3 regions of the Fulvivirga ulvae genome follow, and region 1 is predicted to be linked to each of the others. Evidence: riboswitches for the same ligand, from Rfam matches in the RefSeq annotation. Region 1 holds a riboswitch; each other region holds the start of a gene.
The links. Region 1 has a riboswitch for S-adenosylmethionine ahead of metH (methionine synthase). Riboswitches for the same ligand answer to the same signal wherever they lie in the genome.

Region 1 (2,272 bases):
GCACCCAGCTCTTCTTTAAAGTAATTTCTGTAAACCCATATTGCCTGCATGTTGGCCTCTGTACCACCTGATGCCACATAACCATCAAAGCTATCCGGGGCACCTTTAAGTATTTCCTCTGAGCATATTCTCACCAGCTCCTTTTCGATCTCCTGAGTGCCTTTAAAGAAACTTTCAGACTTACCCAGCGTGTGGCAGCCAATGTGGTTAGGATTATGGATCAGGGTTGACAGGTAAGGAGCGTGATCCAGAAATGGCGCATCCTGATAAAATACCTTGTCATCGAGGTGTGAGGCAGGTATGCCCAGAATATTGGCTTCGTAATAATTTACATTTTGTTTTAGAGCACCAAATACCCGCTCCTGAATTTCACCGTGGGTAAGTTTTTTCCAGATACGCATTTCTTAAAATTTGTTTTTTAATAATTATTAGGCAAGCTATCACGATAGGATAGCGAAGTGTTGAACCTCGTGCGGAACAGCGGCAAAGCATGCGGCCGATGCTAATATAGGAAAGTTTAGAATAAAACAAACAGCTCTGGGGCGTGAGCCGGGTTAGAGGAGTAGAGGGGTATATTTATTTTCGTTTTTCCCTGTAAGATTTTAACAATTTTAATGTTTGTGCGGACACTTTGTTTCTCAGGAAAGGAGTGAAGCCCAAAAATGTACCCACCGGACCTAGCGCCATACTGCTCCATTTCCAGAAGTTAAAACTGTCTTTATGTACTATGATCTTTCCGTCTTTAAACTTGAAGCGTGCTTTGATCTTGTTGTTTACTGTTCTGCCGGTTTTTGAAAATGTGTAAGTAGCATGCCATCGGGCAGATCCTTCATCTCCATCTGCAACAGCCTCAAAATATTCGATGTGAAGATTTTTGGCGCCAGATAGCAACATTCTCCACATATCTCCGGCTTCGTCACCCTTTAACTTCCTGAAAACGGGATCTTCAAACTGAATATCAGCATGATAGCATGAGGCCATGGCTTCAGCATCACCTGCCTTAAAGGCATCGTAAAACTTCCTGATCACTTCCGTGTTAGTGTTCATAATGCTTAATATTTTTTAGGTCACTAAAATGAACATTTAAATTTGTTGTTAAAAAAAATATTCTACATTTGTACAAAGTTTGTTCTTTTAATATTCTTATCAAGAAAGGCTGAGGGATATGGCCCGGCGAAGCCTTAGCAACCGTTCCTGATCATTAGGAAAAAGGTGCTAAATCCATCTTCACACTTGTGTGAGGGCAGATAAGTTGGTAAAGCTATCGAGATACATTAAAATATATAGAAGCTCTTCCGATTTATCGGGAGAGCTTTTTTTGTTTATAACATTTTTTAATTGATGAATATCAACGGAAAGAAGATACCGTATTTAAGATTAAGTGGGTTAGAGCCTTTGATTGTTACACCGGATGCTAATTTTATTAACATCGGTGAGCGAACCAACGTAACGGGTTCCAGGAAATTTCTGAAATTAATACAGGAAGATAACTATGAAGAAGCACTTGAAGTAGCGCGTGACCAGGTAGAAGGTGGTGCACAGGTATTGGATGTCAATATGGACGAGGGGATGCTAGATGGGGAAGAGGCAATGACCAAATTTCTAAACCTGATAGCCTCAGAGCCGGAGATATCGAAGATCCCGATCATGATTGACTCCTCGAAGTGGCACATTATTGAGGCAGGCCTTAAATGCATTCAGGGTAAAGGCATAGTCAATTCCATAAGCCTGAAAGGAGGGGAGGAAGAATTTACAAGACAGGCTAAAAAGATCAAGCAGTATGGAGCTGCGGTGGTGGTTATGGCTTTCGATGAGGATGGTCAGGCCGATAACTATCAGCGAAGAATAGATATCTGTAAGCGATCATATGACATCCTTGTCAACAAAGTTAAATTTCCTCCGCAGGATATTATTTTTGATCCGAACATTTTCCCGGTGGCCACCGGTATGGAAGAGCACAGGAAAAATGCACTGGACTTCTTCAATGCCACTAAATGGATCAGGGAAAATCTGCCCGGGGTCCATGTGAGCGGTGGGGTAAGTAATGTTTCCTTTTCTTTCAGAGGAAATAACGCAGTTAGGGAGGCCATGCATTCGGCCTTTTTGTATCACGCGATAAAAAATGGTATGGACATGGGCATAGTAAACCCGACCATGCTCGAAGTATACGATGAAATTCCTAAAGACCTGCTGGAGTATGTAGAAGATGTGCTGCTGGACAGGCGTGATGATGCTACCGAAAGACTGCTGGATTTTGCAGAAAAAGTAAAAG
Region 2 (2,272 bases), 2.8 Mb from region 1:
ATTTGCAATTGACGCACTCACCCATTTCTATCAGTTCCCGTTCTCTTGTGATAGGATTACCCACACTAATCACTTTCTCCACTTCACTTTTCGACATACCAAGATCGATATAGAAATCCTGTATCTTAGGCATTTTTGTTTTTTCCTCAGCGCTCATCACATGTACAGGTTTGGTGCCCATCACACCCATAACATCACTTTTGCCATGAATAATTACCCGCTGAGCAGTCAGTGTTTTTGGATCGAACCCGCCCAGTGTGGTAAAACGAACAAACCCCTGATCATCTATATGAGTAACTATAAATCCTATTTCATCCATATGCGCTGCAACCATTGCTCTTTTTTCGCTGGATGCTCCCTTCTTAAAAGCAATTACATTGCCCATATTATCCACTTCAACAGCATCCACCAATGGTTCTATCTCTTCCAACACCAGATTCCTAATTCTACTTTCATACCCGGGTACACCGGGTGCTTCACATATCTTTTTTAGCAGTTTAACATCTATTCCCATAGCTACTTTAATTAGTTTAGTCAGTTCTTAACTTTAAAATTCGGCTTATCCAATATTACCTAAAAAGGAAGAAATCCCTTTATAATATGTGGAATAATTCTGTTATTTTTTAATACCCTTTCATGAAAATAGTGTGCTAATGCATTGATTTTAAATGTTGGCCAGCCGACATTTCTTCTTAAATGAAAATAAACTTTCAAAAAAGTTTGCAGTTGTAACTTTTACAATTTTATATTTGTAGCATCAATTACCTACTCTGTAGTAGTTGATTTATAAAGAATGAGGTGAGAGACAGGCTCTAAGACCCTCTGGCAACCATCAATCAAAAGTGATATAGGTGCCAAATCCTGATCCCGAATGTTCGTCAGGTGGCGAAATGGGAGAATATAAATTAACTGAAAAATGAATAAGTTAACATCATCTTACTTAGAATCACAGAAACGCCGGCAGGGTCAGGTATCTCCTATGATTATTTCACAATTCAGCAACATGAGTATTTGTTGTTGCTGTTGTTGTTGTACCTGCTAGGCTAAGGTCAATCATACCTTTGGCCCTAGAGCAACAGGTGCGTTAATACCCTTCAAGCGCACGGGAAATACATATGTCATTTTCCCAAATCCAAGTCAAATTTTTAACATCTAAAATACCTAAAACCTAACACTAGCAATGGCACTACTAATAACAGAAGAATGCATTAACTGCGGGGCCTGCGAGCCAGAATGCCCCAATACCGCTATCTACGAAGGTGGCGAAGAGTGGTCATGGAGTGAGGGTACGGATCTCTCTGAGGTGGAGCTTGAGGATGGCTCAGTTACACCGGGAGACGAACAGCAAACCCCCATTTCAGACAGCTTTTTCTATATCGTTTCAGGTAAATGTACAGAATGCGTAGGCTTCCATGAAGAGCCGCAATGTGCTGCCGTTTGTCCGGTAGACTGCTGTGTACCTGACCCCGATTATGAAGAAACAGAGGAGGAGTTATCAGAAAAACAACAGTGGCTACATGCCTCATAAAATAAACAGAGAAGATTGAATATGCCGGAATACAAACATTTTGAAACCAAAGCCATACGTAACCAGAGCGAGCGCTCCGGGTTTAGGGAGCACTCAGTGCCTCTTTACATTACCTCAAGTTTTACTTTTGAAGATGCCGAACAGGCACGTGCGTTATTTGCAGATGAGGTAGATGGTAATATTTATACCCGATTTTCAAACCCTAACAACACCGAGTTTATCGACAAACTTTGTGCTATGGAGGGTACGGAAGACGGGATAGCTACTGCCTCCGGAATGGCGGCTATGTTTTCCAGCATGGCAGCTCTTCTAAAAAATGGCGATCATATATTGGCTTCAAGATCTGTTTTTGGCTCTACTCATCAGCTATTCACTCAGGTGTTTCCAAAATGGGGCATCGAGCATTCATATGCAGATATCAATAATCAGGACGATTGGGAAAAGAAGATCAAACCCAACACTAAAATGATCTTTGTGGAGACTCCTTCAAACCCTGCACTGGATATCATCGATCTGGAGTGGCTGGGGCAATTGGCTAAGAGGCACAATCTAATTTTAAATGTTGATAATTGCTTCGCAACACCGTATTTACAGCAACCAGCCAAATATGGAGCGCACCTGGTAACACACTCTGCCACTAAATTTATTGACGGGCAAGGCAGAACTATTGCCGGAGCTATATTGGGCACAAAAGAATTGATCAATGAAATCAGGTTTTTCACCCGGCATACCGGCCCTTCATTA
Region 3 (2,272 bases), 3.5 Mb from region 1:
GCCGAACCGCTGGGGCTCTGCTACTACGGATCACACTGGCACATGATTGGCTTTTGCAGAATGCGGCAAGATCTCAGGGACTTCCGTACTGACAGAATTACAAAGCTTCGTGTGCTAGATGAGCATTACGACCCGGGCAAGCATCAATCTTACCAGGAATACCTCAAAACATTTATGCGAGGAACGGATCTGCGGGAATCAAGGATAATTGTATCCAAAAGAGTCTCCCGCCACCTTGGAGAACAGAAGTACTATTTCGGACTTGCAGAAGAAAAAGAAGTAAACGATGGTGTTGAGCTTAAATTCATGACATCAAGCTTCAGAGGCTTGTCCCGATGGTTGTTGATGTTTGGTTCTGAAGTATCTATCATTAGCCCTGACACCTTAAAAGAGGATGTTCAAAAGCTGGCCAAAGAAACTTTTGAGCACCATTATGGAAGTAAAATTGCCTGAAACTAACCTGTTTAGATAAAAATTTCGGAAAATGATTTGGAAACGTTGCAAACGCTCACTACGTTTGTAAGATCAATTCGATACTCTCTCTTGAGAAATCGATTTATAAAGAAGCGTGGAGAGACAGGCTCTGAGAAACGCTAGCAACCTGGTAACCAAACCAAGGTGCTACATCCTGATCCCAGGAATGTCCGTCAGGTGGCGGATTCGGGAGAATATAAATTGATGAAAAATGAAAAGATCAATCCAACATCAAACAGGTCTTCTAGCGGTTTTTCAACGATCAATCAAATCGCTGACCAATTACATTATTTCCTTATTTAGCAGCGACATGTGCTGTTGCTGCTGTTGTTGTTAGTAGGCTTGCCGCCTTTCACAAAACAACAACACCTGCCCTGAGATAAACCGGGATAGGGAATCTTATATATCATTGATTCATTATATCCGGCACTGGTCTGATTTTGGCAAAAGGAACCAATCCTCTCAGCGCAGCTCCCCTAAATTTTCTCAAGATCTATAACATTGAAAACAATATAATTATGTCTAAGTCATTAAAATTTGAAACTCTACAGCTACATGCCGGATACGAAGATGTTGAGGCGTCTACACGCTCACGGGCTGTACCTTTATATCAAACTACCTCTTACACTTTTAAAAACTCCGAACATGGTGCTAACCTGTTTGCATTAAAAGAGTTTGGAAATATATATACCCGTATCATGAACCCTACTACGGATGTATTTGAGAAGCGTATTGCTGCACTTGAAGGTGGAGTTGCCGCTCTGGCAGTTGGTTCTGGGCAGGCTGCACAATTTATAGCATTAAATAATATACTTACGGTTGGTGACAATTTTGTTTCATCACCATACCTGTATGGAGGGTCCTACAACCAGTTCAAGGTGGCCTTTAAGCGAATCGGTATAGAGGCCCGTTTTGCTGAAAGTGATCAGGTGGAGCATCTTGAAAAATTGATTGATGATAAAACCAAAGCAATCTACCTGGAAACTATTGGTAATCCGGGCTTTAACATCCCTGACTTCGATGCCATTGCGACACTTGCAAAAAAATATGATATTCCTTTAATCGTTGATAACACCTTTGGCGCGGCAGGTTATTTGTTCCGACCTGTAGAGCATGGCGCCGCCATTGTAACCGCATCTGCCACTAAATGGATCGGTGGACATGGTACCTCTATCGGGGGTGTAATTATTGATAGCGGAAATTATAATTGGGGCAATGGTAAGTTCCCTCAGTTTACAGAACCCTCTGAAGGATACCATGGACTCAATTTCTGGGAGACTTTCGGTTTCAATAATCCATTGGGATTGCCAAATATTGCCTTTGCCATCAGAGCCCGGGTAGAAGGCCTGCGTGATTTTGGCCCGGCGTTAAGTCCATTTAACTCCTTCTTGCTCTTACAAGGCCTTGAAACCTTATCTCTTAGGGTGCAACGAACCGCTGACAATGCCCTTGAGCTTGCACAATGGTTGGAGAATCATCCGCAGGTCGAGTCTGTAAATTATCCTGGCTTACAAAGTAGCAGCTATCATTCCTTAGCAAAAAAATATCTGAATAATGGTTTTGGCGGAGTGCTCACCTTTGTGATTAAAGGAGGTAAAGAAGAGGCAACCGCCTTTGTCGATAACTTAAAACTGGTAAGCCATTTGGCTAATGTTGGTGACGCCAAAACGCTGATTATACAACCATCAGCTACTACTCACCAACAACTTAGTGATGAGGAACAACGTGCCTCGGGTGTATTGCCTAATCTCCTTAGAATATCACTGGGAATAGAACATATAGATGACATAAAAGAAGA

Region 2: it holds a riboswitch for S-adenosylmethionine, as region 1 does, so the genes downstream of both, LVD17_RS03560 (4Fe-4S binding protein) here and metH (methionine synthase) in region 1, are expected to answer to the same signal.
Region 3: it holds a riboswitch for S-adenosylmethionine, as region 1 does, so the genes downstream of both, LVD17_RS06530 (O-acetylhomoserine aminocarboxypropyltransferase/cysteine synthase family protein) here and metH (methionine synthase) in region 1, are expected to answer to the same signal.

Annotation. Positions count from the first base shown of each region.
Region 1 covers NZ_CP089981.1:5,021,596-5,023,867, forward strand. The annotation lists gene LVD17_RS21205 (pyridoxal phosphate-dependent decarboxylase family protein) at 1-401, opposite strand, end outside; gene LVD17_RS21210 (nuclear transport factor 2 family protein) at 577-1,047, opposite strand; SAM riboswitch class I at 1,141-1,254, shown strand; gene metH (methionine synthase) at 1,342-2,272, shown strand, end outside.
Region 2 covers NZ_CP089981.1:834,874-837,145, forward strand. The annotation lists gene LVD17_RS03555 (M42 family metallopeptidase) at 1-514, opposite strand, end outside; SAM riboswitch class I at 782-907, shown strand; gene LVD17_RS03560 (4Fe-4S binding protein) at 1,181-1,528, shown strand; gene LVD17_RS03565 (trans-sulfuration enzyme family protein) at 1,550-2,272, shown strand, end outside.
Region 3 covers NZ_CP089981.1:1,540,609-1,542,880, forward strand. The annotation lists gene LVD17_RS06525 (helix-turn-helix transcriptional regulator) at 1-453, shown strand, start outside; SAM riboswitch class I at 554-677, shown strand; gene LVD17_RS06530 (O-acetylhomoserine aminocarboxypropyltransferase/cysteine synthase family protein) at 993-2,272, shown strand, end outside.